DNA from 3 places in the Photorhabdus temperata genome. Region 1 is predicted to be linked to each of the others. Evidence: predicted binding sites of a transcription regulator. Region 1 holds the regulator's gene; each other region holds the start of a gene.
What was found. Region 1 encodes sigma-54, which starts transcription at its own class of promoters, with help from an activator protein. Its sites were predicted from a motif close to GTTGGCACANNTTTCGCTNT; they were not measured.
Positions count from the first base shown of each region.

Region 2: a site for sigma-54 is predicted at 2,081-2,100, ahead of glnA (glutamate--ammonia ligase). Genes of this name have one in related genera too.
Region 3: a site for sigma-54 is predicted at 3,449-3,468, ahead of glnK (P-II family nitrogen regulator). Genes of this name have one in related genera too.

Region 1 covers NZ_JAJAFX010000031.1:47,723-52,975, forward strand. Annotated here, with positions in the region: gene rnk (nucleoside diphosphate kinase regulator) at 1-288, opposite strand, end outside; gene npr (PTS phosphocarrier protein NPr) at 475-747, opposite strand; gene rapZ (RNase adapter RapZ) at 747-1,598, opposite strand; gene ptsN (PTS IIA-like nitrogen regulatory protein PtsN) at 1,676-2,143, opposite strand; gene hpf (ribosome hibernation promoting factor) at 2,268-2,555, opposite strand; gene rpoN (RNA polymerase factor sigma-54) at 2,579-4,018, opposite strand; gene lptB (LPS export ABC transporter ATP-binding protein) at 4,046-4,771, opposite strand; gene lptA (lipopolysaccharide ABC transporter substrate-binding protein LptA) at 4,778-5,253, opposite strand, start outside.
Region 2 covers NZ_JAJAFX010000004.1:62,644-67,896, forward strand. Annotated here, with positions in the region: gene glnL (nitrogen regulation protein NR(II)) at 1-354, opposite strand, end outside; gene glnA (glutamate--ammonia ligase) at 518-1,927, opposite strand; gene typA (ribosome-dependent GTPase TypA) at 2,354-4,192, shown strand; gene LGZ99_RS02460 (disulfide bond formation protein B) at 4,277-4,846, opposite strand; gene LGZ99_RS02465 (DUF5993 family protein) at 4,861-5,019, opposite strand.
Region 3 covers NZ_JAJAFX010000003.1:119,364-124,616, reverse strand. Annotated here, with positions in the region: gene LGZ99_RS02135 (SmdA family multidrug ABC transporter permease/ATP-binding protein) at 1-1,556, shown strand, start outside; gene LGZ99_RS02130 (SmdB family multidrug efflux ABC transporter permease/ATP-binding protein) at 1,549-3,333, shown strand; gene glnK (P-II family nitrogen regulator) at 3,510-3,848, shown strand; gene amtB (ammonium transporter AmtB) at 3,871-5,154, shown strand; gene tesB (acyl-CoA thioesterase II) at 5,227-5,253, opposite strand, start outside.

The sequences.
Region 1 (5,253 bases):
CGCTCCCAAAGGAGCCATAACAGAAAGCTGGTCTGAACTGTCTTGCAGTGATGCAGGGTAAACCAGAGTGCGCACCCGCTCTTCACTGCTTGTCAGATCAAGGAAGCGAACCCGGCTATTCATAGTCACAACATCAGATGGAATTTCTGCTGGAGGTACAATCTCTGCACGATCCAGCTCCTCATTCAAAGCGTCAGCGATACTAGTATCTGCAAACGCTGGCTGTTCCAACAGGGAATCTAAACGTTCTGCGTCTAATTCGTTGATGATAATTGCTGGTTTAGTCATACCACACTCCAAATGGAATCCAACACAAAATAACACCCCGCACCGTGAGGAGGGGGGTGTTATTTAAAATGATTAACCTGATAGTAGGCTGTTCTTACTGGAAAAGAAAGAGATCGTGATCACGAACTGTTTTGTGCTGCTAATGAAAGCAGTTAAGAACATGATAAGTCAGATTAGTGGGTGGCGTTATTCTTCGTCAAATCCTGAATCAAATAGATTAATGATAGCGGCAAGAGCCTGTTCTTCATCTGGGCCACTGGCTTCAACTTCAATATAGCTGCCTTTTTCTGAATCCAGCATCAGCATAGCAATCACGCTGCTGGCTTCAGCTTCAACATGGCTATCATTGCGCAAGACAACATGAGATTCAAAGAGCTGTACCAGATCATACAGCTTCATTGCTGGCCGGGCGTGCATTCCCAGCCGGTTTTTGATTTCAAGTTTCTGCTTGACAGTCATTATTTTCGCTTTTCGAGAGTACGGTGGCGCGACTGTACGTTTTTGCCACGGGAGCGGAAATAGTCAGCTAACTGCTCTGCCACATAAACAGAACGGTGTTTACCACCGGTGCAGCCAATCGCCACGGTCAGATAACTGCGGTTATTGGTTTCAAGCATGGGTAGCCAGAGTTCAAGATAACTGCGGGTCTGATAGATGAAGTTATGCACTTCCGTATGGCGGTCGAGAAAAGCGGCTACGGGACGATCAAGACCTGTCATTGGCCGCAGCTTTGGGTCCCAGTGTGGGTTTGGCAGGAAACGTACGTCAAAAACATAGTCGGCATCAATTGGAATGCCATGTTTGAAGCCGAAAGATTCAAAGACCATTGTCAGCTCACGTTCCCGTTTGCCCAGCAGACGGGTCCTTAACATCTCAGCCAGTTCATGGACTGACATTTCGGAAGTGTCGATAATCAGATCTGCTCTTGAACGAAGTGGCTCCAGCAGATCGCTTTCTTGATCAATCGCGCTTTCCAGAGAAAGGTTTTTGCTTGATAGTGGATGCAGACGGCGGGTATCGCTGTAACGACGGATTAGCGTATTACGGTCAGCATCAAGAAACAGTAATTGCGGTGAGAAACTGGCTGGTAGTTTAGTCAGGGCTTCTTCGAAAACTTCGGGGGATTCCGGCATGTTTCTTACATCAATACTGACAGCAGCAGAAATATCGCGGTCAGCCAGCGTATTGGCTAATTCCGGCAGCAACACTACCGGCAAGTTGTCTACACAATAAAAACCCATATCTTCCAGTGCGCGCAAGGCAACGGATTTACCCGAACCGGAACGGCCACTGACTATCATCAGCACCATGAGGCGACTCCCCTTAATTTCTCAGTGGTTATTATTATGAGCCACTGTTATCTGTTGCTCTCCATTCATTGCAACAGCTATTCAGTGATAATTGCGTAAAGTTCTTCATCACTTTGTGCCGATCTCAAACGACGGCAGAGATTTTTATCTGCAAGGCGTTTGGCAATCAATGACAGTGTGTGCAAGTGTGTTTGGCATTGATCGTTTGGAACCAATAAAGCAAACAGCAAATCGACTGGTTGATTATCAATGGCATCGAAAGCAATGGGTTGTTCCAGATTGAGGAAAACGCCAACAGCTTGATCTGAGCTTTCTTCATCCAGCTTACCGTGAGGGATAGCAATACCACTGCCAATTCCAGTAGTGCCTACTTTTTCTCTGGTCAATATTGCTTCGAATACAATATTCTCGGGTAATTTAAGCCGCTTAGATGCCAGCTCACTGATAATCTCTAAAGCCCGTTTTTTGCTCGAACAATGTACATTATTGCGCGTACATTCGAGGGAAAGAACAGAGCTTAGTAGTAAATCTGCTTGGTTATTCATTTTTCTATTCGCTTAGGTGCTTAATTGATACCGGATGCCATAGATTATCTGTGGCATCCGGTATTTGTGCACTGTTTTACAGCAAGACTCCGCTGTTTTTACTACAGCTATTGTTAAATAACTGTTAATGTTGTCTCAGTTTATCTTTATGTTTGGTTAACTGACGAGCCAGCTTATCAACTAGTCCATCAATTGCTGCATACATATCTTCATGTTCTGAGGATGCGTGCAACTCGCCTCCGTTAATATGTACCGTGGCTTCGGCGATTTGTTGTACCTTCTCCACACGGAGGATTACCTGAGTCAGGTTGATCCTGTCGAAATATTGATCCAGCTTGCTGCATTTTGCAGTGATAATGTCGCGTAATGCATCAGTAATTTCAATATTGTGGCCAGTTATTTTGAGTTGCATATTGTCTTCCTTCTCTGTTCATTTCAAACCAGACGCTTACGTTGGTTTGATGGCGGAATGGATAACGACTCTCGATATTTTGCGACAGTCCGTCGGGCAACTATAATGCCTTGATCGGCTAGCATGCTCGTCAGTTTGCTGTCACTTAATGGTTTGGCGGAGTTCTCCGCTGCTACCAGTTTTTTCACCAAAGCCCGTATTGCAGTTGAAGAGGCTTCGCCTCCACTTTCTGTATTAACATGGCTGGAGAAAAAATACTTCAATTCAAAAATGCCACGTGGGCTGTGCAGGAATTTTTGGGTAGTCACCCTGGAAATGGTAGATTCATGCATATCGACCTGGAAGGCAATATCTGCCAAAACCATGGGCTTCATATGTTCTTCGCCATGTTCAAAAAACTCCTGTTGCTGCTCTACAATGCAGCGCGTAACTTTCAGCAGAGTATCATTTCGGCTTTCCAGGCTTTTGATAAGCCATTTAGCTTCCTGTAGGTTATTGCGGATAAACTGGCTGTCACTTTCATTGTGTGTATGTTGCCCAAGTTCCGCATAATGCTGATTAATGTGTAAACGGGGAATGCTATCTGTATTTAATTCTACTTGCCAGTGTTCACCCTCTTTTCGAACCAGCACATCAGGGATGACATACTCTGATTCACCTGTGTTTACCGCCAAGCCAGGTCTTGGTTCAAGTGACTGAATTAAATCAATCACTTCTTTCAGTGTATCTTCTTTCAAGCGACTTAAGCGGATTAAATTGCGGAAATCCCGATTACCCAGTAACTCCAGATGTTCGCAGACGATCAGTTTCGCCTCTTTCAGATAAGGTGTTTCTGGTGGGAACATTGATAGCTGGATCAGTAGACAATCTTTTAGATTACGGGCAGCGACACCGATAGGATCGAAATGTTGCACTCGTTTGAGCACGGCTTCCACTTCTGTCAGAGTCAGTTGATCGTCGCCAATGCTAGCAAGGATATCCTCCAGTGGTACAGTAAGGTAGCCTGTATCATCTACGGCATCAATGATTGATGTAGCAATTGCTGCATCTGTTTCCGTGAAAGGGGTCAGTCCTGCCTGCCACATTAAATAGTCTTGCAGGGTTTGGACTGTTTCACCTTGGTAAAGCGGCAGGTCGTCATCACTATAGTCATTACGTGTACCGGAAGGTGTACCAGCTGTATAAATTTCATCCCAGCTGGCATCCAGTGGCAACTCATCCGGTATATCCTTTTGTTGCAGGGCATCAAGCGTATCCATAACGTCAGTTTCGTTGTCGGGAGATTCTTGATTACTGATTTCTTGATGATCTTCATCCTGCTCAAGCAAAGGGTTCATTTCTAACGCTTGCTGTATTTCCTGTTGAAGTTCAAGCGTAGAAAGTTGCAACAAACGAATGGCTTGTTGGAGCTGTGGTGTCATAGCCAGTTGCTGACTGAGCCTGAGTTGCAAACTTTGCTTCATAGCGTTAAATCAATTCTCCTGGCTGAATTAGAGCCGGAAACCTTCGCCTAAATAAACGCGCTTCACCTGTTCATTATTAAGGATATCACTCGGTGTGCCGTGAGCAATCAACTGCCCTTGGCTGACGATATAAGCACGCTCACAGACATCCAATGTTTCACGGACGTTATGGTCTGTGATCAGGACGCCTAGCCCGTAATCCCTCAAATGCTGAATAATTTTTTTGATATCGATTACTGAGATTGGATCTACGCCGGCGAAAGGTTCATCCAGCAAAATAAATTTAGGATTGGCGGCCAGTGCGCGGGCAATCTCTACGCGGCGACGCTCACCCCCGGAAAGGGATTGACCCAGATTGTCCCGTAGGTGGCTGATATGGAACTCCTCCATCAGCTCTTCGGCACGTTCCTTTCGTTGTTCCTGTGTCAGATCCTGACGGATCTCCAATACGGCCATCAGATTGTCGAAGACGCTCAGACGGCGGAAAATAGAAGCTTCCTGAGGCAAGTAGCCAATACCACGGCGCGCCCGTTCGTGAAGTGGCAGTAGGCTGATATCTTCGCCATCAATGGTAATTGTCCCGGCATCCCGTGAAACAATGCCTACGACCATATAAAAAGTCGTGGTTTTCCCTGCGCCGTTAGGGCCAAGCAGACCAACAATTTCACCGGAGTTCACGTTTAAGCTGACATTTTCAACGACCTTACGGCCTTTGTAAGCTTTTGCCAGGTTTTCTGCGTTTAGTATTGCCATATCTCGTTATTTACTCTTGTTGTTAACCGCAGGGCTTTCTTCTTGTAACTGAGAAGGTAACAGAACAGTTGTCACTCGTTTACCTTTGTCACTGAACGCTTCCATTTGCTGGGTTGGGACCAGGTAAGTGATACGGTCGCCTTTTATATTGCTGTCTAATTGTTCCAGATAGGCGTTGCCAGTCAGTGTAACCAGCTCCTTATCCATTTCGTAACGCATTTTGGCGCCGCGGCCTTTGATGGGTTTGCCGTTGTCCTGTAGCTGATAGAAAGTGACCGGATTACCAAATGCCTCAACAACCATTTTTTTAGAATCGCCATCTGGGCGGGTCACAACAACTTTGTCAGCGTGGATATCAATAGAGCCCTGTTTAACGATCACGTTTTCTGTAAATGTGGCAGTGTTCCCGGTCATGTCAAGGGATTGCTTGGCAGAATCAATAGAAATTGGTTTCTGTGTGTCATCTTTCAGTGCCAGAGCCG
Region 2 (5,253 bases), on a different contig from region 1:
GCTTAACCGGCGTTGACTATCCATAGGCGCCAGTTCCAGCAAAATAAACTGCCCGGAAATGGGTTGGGCACTGAGCGACATAATATGAGAGCGGTTATTAACCACTAATGTCACTTCGTTGTCCGTAAAACTCTGACCGCTGACTAAACTGGCGTACATCAGCTCTGTATCCAGTGAAAAGTAACTGAACAGCACCGGAAGAGGTGTACCTAATAGTTTACGGGCGCTCTGAGCTAATAGTTGCAGCGCTGCATGGTTGGCATAGCGGATCACGAGATCGGTATCCAGCACCAGTACGCTGTTAATCAGTGAGTTTAATATTTGCCCGGTATCGGGTAGATTTTCCGTTTTCATTCATACTCCCACCACACTCCCGCACCTTTTTGGTGCACTGTATCATATTCGAGCGTAAAACCTAGCCAAAGCCTGAACTCAGGGAATAGGAAAAAGGCCCATCCGAAGATGGGCTAAAGGTTTCACGGCAACAAAAAATGATCAGCGGGAACGGCGCTGGTAATTACACACTGTAATACAGTTCAAACTCCAGTGGATGTGGCGTCAGGCGGACACGTTCCATTTCACTGTTTTTCAATTCAATATAAGCATCAATGGCGTCATCGGTGAAGACACCACCACGGGTCAGGAACTCGCGGTCGGTATCCAATGCTGCCAATGCTTCATCCAGGGAAGAAGCGACGGTTGGGATCTCTTTGGCTTCTTCCGGTGGCAGGTCATACAGGTTTTTATCCATCGCATCACCCGGATGGATTTTATTGATGATCCCGTCAAGGCCAGCCATCAACTGAGCGGCAAATGCTAAATAAGGGTTAGCTGCCGGGTCAGGGAAACGGACTTCAATACGGCGGGCCTTGGTGCTGGCGACAACCGGAATACGGATGGATGCAGAACGGTTACGGGCAGAGTAGGCCAGCATAACCGGTGCTTCGTAGCCCGGAACCAGACGTTTATAAGAGTTGGTTGTCGGGTTGGTAAATGCGTTCAGTGCACGGGCATGTTTGATAATACCGCCAATGTAGAACAGCGCCAGTTCAGACAGACCACCGTATTTGTCACCGGCAAACAGGTTGGCGCCGTTTTTGGACAGGGACATATGACAGTGCATGCCGGAGCCATTATCACCAACCAGTGGTTTTGGCATGAAGGTGGCGGTTTTGCCAAAATTGTGCGCCACATTATGTACGACGTATTTGTAAATCTGGGTTTCGTCAGCCTTTTTGGTCATGGTGTTGAAGCGGGTCGCGATTTCATTTTGACCGGCAGTGCCAACTTCATGATGGTGAGCTTCCACAACCAACCCCATCGCTTCCATCGTCAGGCACATGGCTGAACGTAAATCTTGAGAAGAATCAACTGGAGGCAGGGGGGCGTAACCGCCTTTTACCGCAGGCCGGTGGCCTTTGTTACCGCCTTCGTATCGAGTTCCAGAGTTCCATGCTGCTTCAATATCATCAATATGGTAGTAGGAACCGGACATAGAACTGCCGAAGCGTATGTCGTCAAACAGGAAAAACTCAGGTTCAGGCCCACACAGGACGGTATCTGCAATGCCGCTTGAACGCAGAAAATCTTCAGCGCGTTTGCAGATGGAGCGTGGATCACGTTCATAGCCTTGCATTGTGCCGGGTTCCAGAATGTCGCAACGGAGGATCAGAGTGGCATCATCAAAGAACGGATCAAGCATGGCTGTACTTGGATCTGGCATCAGCACCATGTCGGATTCGTTAATCCCTTTCCAACCGTGAATTGAAGATCCGTCGAACATTTTTCCATCTTCAAAGAAGTCCGCATCAACCTGATGAGCAGGAATGGTCATATGTTGTTCTTTGCCTTTGGTATCAGTGAAACGTAAATCAATAAACTTCACCTGATGCTCTTCAATCATGGTTAAAACATGTTCAGCGGACATACTCGGTTTCTCCTGGTTTGTGTCGGTCTTGATAAAATGGTTTTAGATTAAGACTTAAAGAAAACACAGTTACATTGTTTTACCTTAACAAGGCTATTTATGCGTTTGCAAACTTGTCGTTGTAAAAAACAATCTTATTAGATGAGAAAAACAATTGCGAAAAGCGTGCCAACTTTCTGACACCTTGCAATATACTGTGTTATGGGTATCACCATGATGGGATGCCTTAATATTCAGGAAAATTGCACTGTATTGGTGCGATTATGTTACTATCCTGCACCCTGTCGGTGCATTTTTATCAATAGTGCATCTTTTATAGGCGTGAAAGGGATCACAGTTCCATTGGTATCAAGTTGTTAAGAACAGATTCTTGTGATCCTGTTTAGTCCCTCGACCAATGTGTGTACAATAGCGCGCTATTTCTAAATGCCTGAGGCAAAGTTTGTGATCGAAAAATTGCGTAATATCGCCATCATCGCGCATGTTGACCATGGTAAAACGACCTTGGTTGACAAGCTGCTGCAACAATCCGGTACTTTCGGTGACCGTGTGACAGCGACAGAACGTGTGATGGACTCCAATGATTTGGAGAAAGAGCGTGGAATTACTATCCTCGCAAAAAATACCGCCATTAAATGGAATGACTACCGTATTAATATCGTAGACACTCCGGGACATGCTGATTTCGGTGGTGAAGTAGAACGTGTTATGTCTATGGTTGACAGCGTACTGTTGCTGGTCGATGCTATGGATGGGCCTATGCCTCAGACCCGTTTTGTAACGCAGAAAGCGTTCGCTCATGGTTTAAAACCTATTGTTGTTATCAACAAAGTTGACCGTCCTGGCGCACGTCCTGATTGGGTTGTCGATCAGGTGTTTGACCTGTTTGTAAATCTGGGCGCGACTGACGAGCAACTGGACTTCCCAATTATCTATGCATCTGCACTGATGGGAATTGCCGGTACCGAGCATACTGATATGGCCGAAGATATGACGCCGTTATATCAGGCGATTGTCGATCATGTAGAGCCACCGAAAGTTGACCTTAATGGTTCATTCCAGATGCAGATTTCTCAGCTGGACTACAACAACTATGTTGGTGTTATCGGTATTGGTCGTATTAAGCGTGGTACGGTTAAACCAAACCAGAACGTGACGATTGTTGATAGCGAAGGTAAAACCCGGAACGGCAAAATTGGTAAAGTTCTGGGCCATTTGGGCCTGGAGCGTATTGAGAGTGAGCAAGCGGAAGCGGGTGATATCGTTGCGATTACCGGTTTGGGCGAGCTGAATATCTCCGATACCCTGTGTGACACCAGCGTTGTTGAAGCCCTGCCGCCACTGGCTGTTGATGAGCCGACGGTAAGCATGTTCTTCTGTGTTAACACCTCTCCTTTCTGTGGTCGTGAAGGTAAATATGTCACTTCACGTCAGATCCTTGAGCGCCTGAAGAAAGAGCTGGTTCACAACGTCGCACTGCGTGTCGAAGAAACCGAAGATCCAGATGCGTTCCGTGTTTCTGGCCGTGGTGAACTGCACTTATCTGTTCTGATTGAGAACATGCGCCGTGAAGGTTTTGAACTGGCGGTATCCCGTCCGAAAGTTATCTTCCGTGAGATCGATGGCCGCAAACAAGAGCCATTCGAGCAGGTGACTCTGGATATTGAAGAGCAGCATCAGGGTAATGTGATGCAGGCGCTGGGCGAGCGTAAAGCTGATCTGCGTGATATGTTGCCAGATGGTAAAGGCCGTGTGCGCCTTGATTACATCATTCCAAGCCGTGGTTTGATTGGTTTCCGGACTGAGTTCCTGACCATGACTTCGGGTACTGGCCTGTTGTATGCAACATTCAGCCACTATGATGATATTCGTGCGGGTGAAATCGGTCGCCGTCAGAACGGTGTCATGATTTCCAATGGTCAGGGTAAAGCGGTTGCTTATGCGCTTTACAGCTTGCAGGATCGTGGTAAGTTGTTCCTCGGTCATGGTGCGGAAGTGTATGAAGGCCAGGTGATCGGCATTCACTCCCGTTCCAATGACCTGACAGTTAACTGCCTGACAGGTAAGAAACTGACAAACGTCCGTGCGTCTGGTACTGACGAAGCGACAACCTTGTCTCCACATATTAAGAAAACCTTGGAACAGGCTCTGGAGTTTATTGATGATGACGAGCTGGTAGAAGTGACTCCTGTGTCGATTCGCCTGCGTAAACGCCATCTGACAGAAAACGACCGTCGTCGTGCGTATCGCAGTAAAGAGGCGTAATCTTTCCTGCCATGTAAATGCTTAGGGCGCCAATGGCGCCCTGAGTTTTTTGGGATTTATTTATTCAGTTAAATATATCTGAGATTATTTACCCAGCAATTGATAATACGTTGGGTTGTCATCACATTGCCCGCCGCCACACTCCAAAATAGTAGAGATCAAATTTGCTGTAATCAATACGACAAATATTCCAATAATAATCTGACCGAAAACAGACTTACTTTCCTTTTCTTCGGTCGTTTTTTCCAGACTTTTCAATATCAGCATGACTGATATGGCGATAATAGCGATAACTGAGGAGATGAGAGCCCAAGTATAAAAATGTATACCAAAAAGTGCAGAGCCATAACCGATATCGCCGGGTGTTATGTGTAAAAACACTTGTCGGATTGCAATAATTCCGGTCACGATACTGCCGATAAGCGCGATGCCATAGTGCGCGCTTTTTATACCAAAACGGAGATTAAACAGGAAACCAAATCCTATCATGATCATGCCTGTCCGCTGTAGCAGACATAATGGGCAAGGGAGTTCGGAAAGGACCAGTTGATAATAGAAAGCAACGGTAAGTGCAGCACTGATACCAAGTAATCCAATGATGTTGAATATTATGCCGTAGCTGATCGTCTGTTTTGTTGTTAATACCTGATTCATCAAATTGTCTCCCGTTAAAAAGACAGATTCAGCGAATCAGTCGCATGATGAATAAACCAGGCTATGGTAGTCACCAAGAGGAGACCCCATAGAGCATAGCTAGTTTTATTCTTTCCAACCAGGGTGGTTATGACCGCAAATAATGCGATCAAAAACGGTAAAAACATGTACATGGTTCACTCTCCTATAATGTTAAAAATATTCAAAACCTTCCCCTGAATAGATAGTCTTCTTCAAGAGAGGAATTCATAATACCAAGCTTGATATTGCTTGCTTCGATATAAGCGATCAATCATCTAAAGACCGGTTGACCATAAAAAAACACTTTGGTGCCGTTAATGAGGTCAACTCTCTGCTGGTCTATTCGTACCGTGCTGCAAATAATAATTGTAGTCAATTTTTATTGT
Region 3 (5,253 bases), on a different contig from region 1:
TTCTGCGTTATATATGGCGCTTATGGTTGTTTGGGGCGTCATATCAATTAGCGGTTAAATTACGGAATAATTTTTACCAGCAACTTAGCCGACAAACCCCTGAGTTTTATCTGCGTCACCGTACGGGTGATTTGATGGCCCGTGCGACTAATGATGTGGACCGTGTGGTATTTGCTGCGGGTGAAGGGGTGCTCACTTTAGTTGACTCGTTGGTTATGGGTTGTGCAGTACTGATTATGATGAGTGTACAAATTAGTTGGCAGTTAACTTTATTGTCTTTGTTACCTATGCCAATTATGGCAATCATCATTAAACGATATGGTGATCAACTTCATCATCGCTTTAAATCTGCACAAGGTGCCTTTTCTGCTCTGAATAACCAAGCTCAGGAAAGTCTGACCAGCATTCGCATGATCAAGGCATTTGGTCTTGAAGATATGCAATCAAATCAGTTTGAACAGGTTGCTGTGGAAGCTGGGCGTAAGAATATGTATGTTGCCAGGGTGGATGCCCGATTTGATCCGACAATTTTTATTGCTATCGGTATGTCAAACTTTCTGGCTATCGGCGGTGGTAGCTGGATGGTGCTGAATGGTGTTTTGACTCTTGGGCAGCTCACTAGCTTTGTGATGTACCTTGGCCTGATGATTTGGCCAATGTTAGCGCTGGCATGGATGTTTAATATCGTTGAACGGGGAAGTGCTGCATATAGCCGTATCCGTAGCTTGTTGCAGGAGCCTCCGGTTATTGCGGATGGTAACCGTCATTTATCTCCTGAGCGTAGTATTCTGAATGTGAATATCAAAGCGTTTCATTATCCGCAAAGTAATAAAACTATTCTGAGTCAAATTAACTTCCGGTTATCACCCGGACAGTTACTGGGGATATGTGGCCCAACCGGTTCAGGTAAGAGCACACTACTTGCGTTGATACAGAGACAGTTTGATGTGACTGATGGGGAAATTTTTTTCCAGTCGATTAAAATTGCAGATATCCGGTTAGATGAATGGCGAGCACGGTTTGCTGTTGTCAATCAAACTCCTTTTCTATTTTCAGATACAGTTGCCGGGAATATTGCTTTGGGACGTCCTGATGCAACACAGGAACAGATCGAAGAAGTTGCCCGTCTTGCCAATGTTCATGAAGATATTCTTCGTTTACCTGAAGGGTACCAAACGGAAGTGGGCGAGCGTGGAGTGATGCTTTCTGGTGGGCAGAAGCAGCGCATCTCTATTGCAAGAGCATTGCTTTTAGATGCAGAGATTTTGATTCTGGATGACGCTTTATCTGCGGTGGATGGGCAAACTGAACACAATATCTTACAAAACCTCAGCCAGTGGAGACAACAACGCACGGTTATTATCAGCGCACACCGCCTGTCTGCATTAACTGATGCTGATAATATTCTGGTGATGCAGCAAGGTTCTGTTATACATCAGGGGCGGCATCAGCAACTGGCGGAGCAGCCAGGATGGTATCGTGATATGTATCATTATCAGCAGCTTGAAGCAGCATTGGATGACGGGGAAACCACTGAGGGAGATCAAGATGACTAAGGTTCGCCGATTGTGGCCGTCTCTGAAACGTTTGCTGGCTTATGGAAAAAATTATCGTAAGCCGTTGGGGCTGGCGGTGCTAATGCTGTGGGGGGCTGCAATTGCGGAAGTAAGTGGTCCGATTTTGATTAGTTACTTTATCGATAATATGGTTGCAACAGGTAATATGCCAGTAGGAGTGATTATTGGGCTGTCTGTAACCTTTATTGCTCTGCAACTGATTACGGCCTCATTACACTATTTCCAGACTTTATTGTTCAATCAAGTGTCAGTGGATGTGGTTCAGCAACTTCGTACTGATGTGATGAATGCAGCATTGCGCCAGCCTTTGAGTGCTTTTGATCATCAACCGGTAGGGCAATTGATTTCCCGTGTAACGAACGACACAGAGGTTATTAAAGATCTTTATGTCAATGTGGTTCCTACGGTATTCCGGAGTATAGCGTTGATTGGTGCGATGATGATAGCCATGTTTGTGCTCGAATGGCGTATGGCACTGATTGCAATGCTTATTTTTCCTGTTGTGTTGATTGTCATGGCGATATACCAGCATCTAAGTACGCCAATTGTCCGACGGGTACGCAGTTATTTAGCTGATATTAATGATAATTTTAATGAAGTTATCAATGGAATGAGTGTTGTTCAGCAGTTCCGGCAGCAGGCTCGTTTTGGTGAACGTATGTTGTCAACAAATCGTGCTCATTTTAAAGCAAAAATGCAGGCGTTGCGATTAGATGGGATTTTATTACGTCCATTGCTGAGTTTCTTGTCAACTATGGTGCTGTGCGGTCTTATTGTGTTGTTTGGGTTCAGTGGAGCAGGAGTGATTGGTGTCGGGGTATTATATGCTTTTATCAATTATCTTGGGCGGTTGAATGAACCACTAATCGAACTGACCTCTCAACAATCAATCTTGCAACAGGCTGTAGTTTCTGGTGAGAGGATATTTGAATTAATGGATAGCCCTCAACAAGGTTATGGTATGGATAGTCAACCACTATCCAGTGGTCGAATTGATATAGAAAATGTCAGTTTTTCCTATCGGGATGACAAAATAGTTTTACAAGATATTAACTTACAGGTTCCAGCTTATGGTTTTATTGCTTTGGTTGGTCATACCGGTAGTGGAAAAAGTACGCTGGCAAATTTACTGATGGGATATTACCCGTGGCAGAAAGGGGAGATTTACCTTGATGGCCGGCCTGTGTCGTCTCTGTCTCATTCGGTATTACGCAATGGTGTGGCAATGGTTCAGCAGGATCCAGTCGTTCTCGCTGACTCTTTCTTTAACAATGTTACGCTTGGTCGGAATATTTCAGAAGAGAAAGTTTGGCAGGTATTGGACACTGTGCAATTAGCTGAGTTAGTGCGTACGCTTCCTGATGGTCTTCATACTATCTTGGGAGAGCAGGGCAATACGTTGTCAGCCGGCCAAAAACAATTGCTTGCTATGGCGAGAGTGTTAGTGCAAGCACCGCAAATTTTGATCCTTGATGAAGCGACAGCAAATATTGATTCTGGTACGGAACAGGCGGTACAACAGGCTTTACGATTGATTCGCCAGCAAACAACATTGATCGTGATTGCTCACCGTCTGTCTACGATTGTAGAGGCTGATACTATTCTGGTGCTGCATCGTGGTGCAGTTGTTGAACAAGGACACCATCAACAATTATTGGTAAGACGTGGACGTTACTATCAGATGTATCAGTTACAACAAGTGAGTGATACATTAAATGAATGTGGCACAATCTCTGAGAAAGAGATGGTGATTTAATCATATTTGCACTAATTTGGTGCGCTAACGGGAGAGGACATTCGCTGCTCTCTCTATTCTTCTCTCTGTAATTTATATTCATCCTATAATTAATTGATTTTTATATACTTTAATTTCTGGCACACCCCTTGCTAATTACTTATTGCAAACACAGTAGCCGGATGGCAGGGGGATATATGAAGCTCATTACGACAATTATAAAACCATTTAAATTGGAGGATATTAGGGAGGTTCTCTCTGGTCTTGGTGTTCAAGGGTTGACCATAACAGAGGTAAAAGGATTTGGTCGCCAAAAAGGGCATGCGGAGCTTTATCGTGGAGCTGAATATAGCGTCAATTTTTTACCTAAGGTAAAGATAGATATTGCTGTAGCAGATGAGTTAGTTGAGGAGGTAATTCATGCGATTCAGCAATCGGCTTTCACCGGAAAAGTTGGCGATGGTAAAATTTTTGTCATCGAATTACAACAGGCTATCCGTATCAGAACAGGCGAGATTAATGATGCGGCACTGTAAGTCACTGATAGAGACCATATATATGAAAAGACAATTCTCTGTGGCTACCGGTGTTGTGGCCAGTTTTTTACCATCATTATCTCAGGCAGCGGAAGGTGTTGTTGATAGAGCTGATAATGCCTTTATGATGATTTGTACAGTACTTGTTCTGTTTATGACAATTCCAGGAATCGCTCTATTTTATGGTGGATTGTTACGGAGTAAAAATGTTTTATCGCTGATGGCTCAGGTTATGGTGAGCTTTGCTCTGGTATGTGTATTGTGGGTGATTTACGGTTATAGTCTGGCTTTTGAGCCAGGGAATGGTTTTTTTGGTAGTTTTAGTCAAGTGATGTTAAAGAATTTGGCACTCACGAACTTAAGTGGCAATTTTTATCAGTTAATTCATGTGGCATTTCAGGGTTCTTTCGCTTGTATCACAGTCGCTTTGATTATTGGCGCGTTAGGCGAGCGTATTCGCTTTTCGGCTTTGTTAATTTTCAGTGTGCTCTGGTTGACGTTTTCTTACTTGCCTATGGCGCATATGGTTTGGGGTGGTGGTGTTCTTTCACAGGATGGTGCGTTGGATTTTGCTGGTGGTACAGTTGTACATATTAATGCTGCTGTAGCTGGATTGGTTGGTGCTTACTTACTGGGAAAACGTACTGGTTTTGGGAAAGAAGCATTTAAACCGCATAACTTGCCGATGGTCTTCATTGGTACTGCTATACTCTATATCGGTTGGTTTGGTTTTAATGCGGGTTCTGCTGGTGCTGCTAATGAGATCGCTGCTCTGGCATTTTTGAATACAATTGTGGCGACTGCCGCCGCTATTCTGTCATGGGTTTTTGCAGAATGGCTTTTCCGTAATAAACCTTCTCTTTTAGGGGCATGCTCAGGCTGTATTGCCGGGCTGGTTGGTATTACACCTGCTGCGGGAATGGTTGGTGTTGGTGGTGCACTAATTATTGGATTAATTGCGGGTTTTGCCGGGCTTTGGGGAGTAGTGGCCTTAAAACGGTGGTTACGCGTTGATGATGTGTGTGATGTATTTGGTGTACATGGTATATGTGGGATCGTAGGTTGCCTCCTGACTGGAGTTTTTACGGCAAAATCATTGGGCGGAACCGGTTATGCAGAAGGTATAACCATGTTAGAACAAGTAGGTATTCAGGTTTTCAGTATATTAATCTGTGTGGTTTGGTCAGTAATTGTCTCTTTTATTGCTTTTAAAATAGCAGATCTGCTGGTAGGGCTGCGGGTTACTGTTGAAATTGAAAGAGAAGGTCTGGATATTAATTCCCATGGAGAGAGTGCTTATAATTAATCTGTGATATAAACAGGCAGCAATAAGACCGTAGGTGTGATGCTGATTTCTTATTTGCTGCCCTTATTATTTTTATTTGTTCCGTTTCCTGATTAGCCC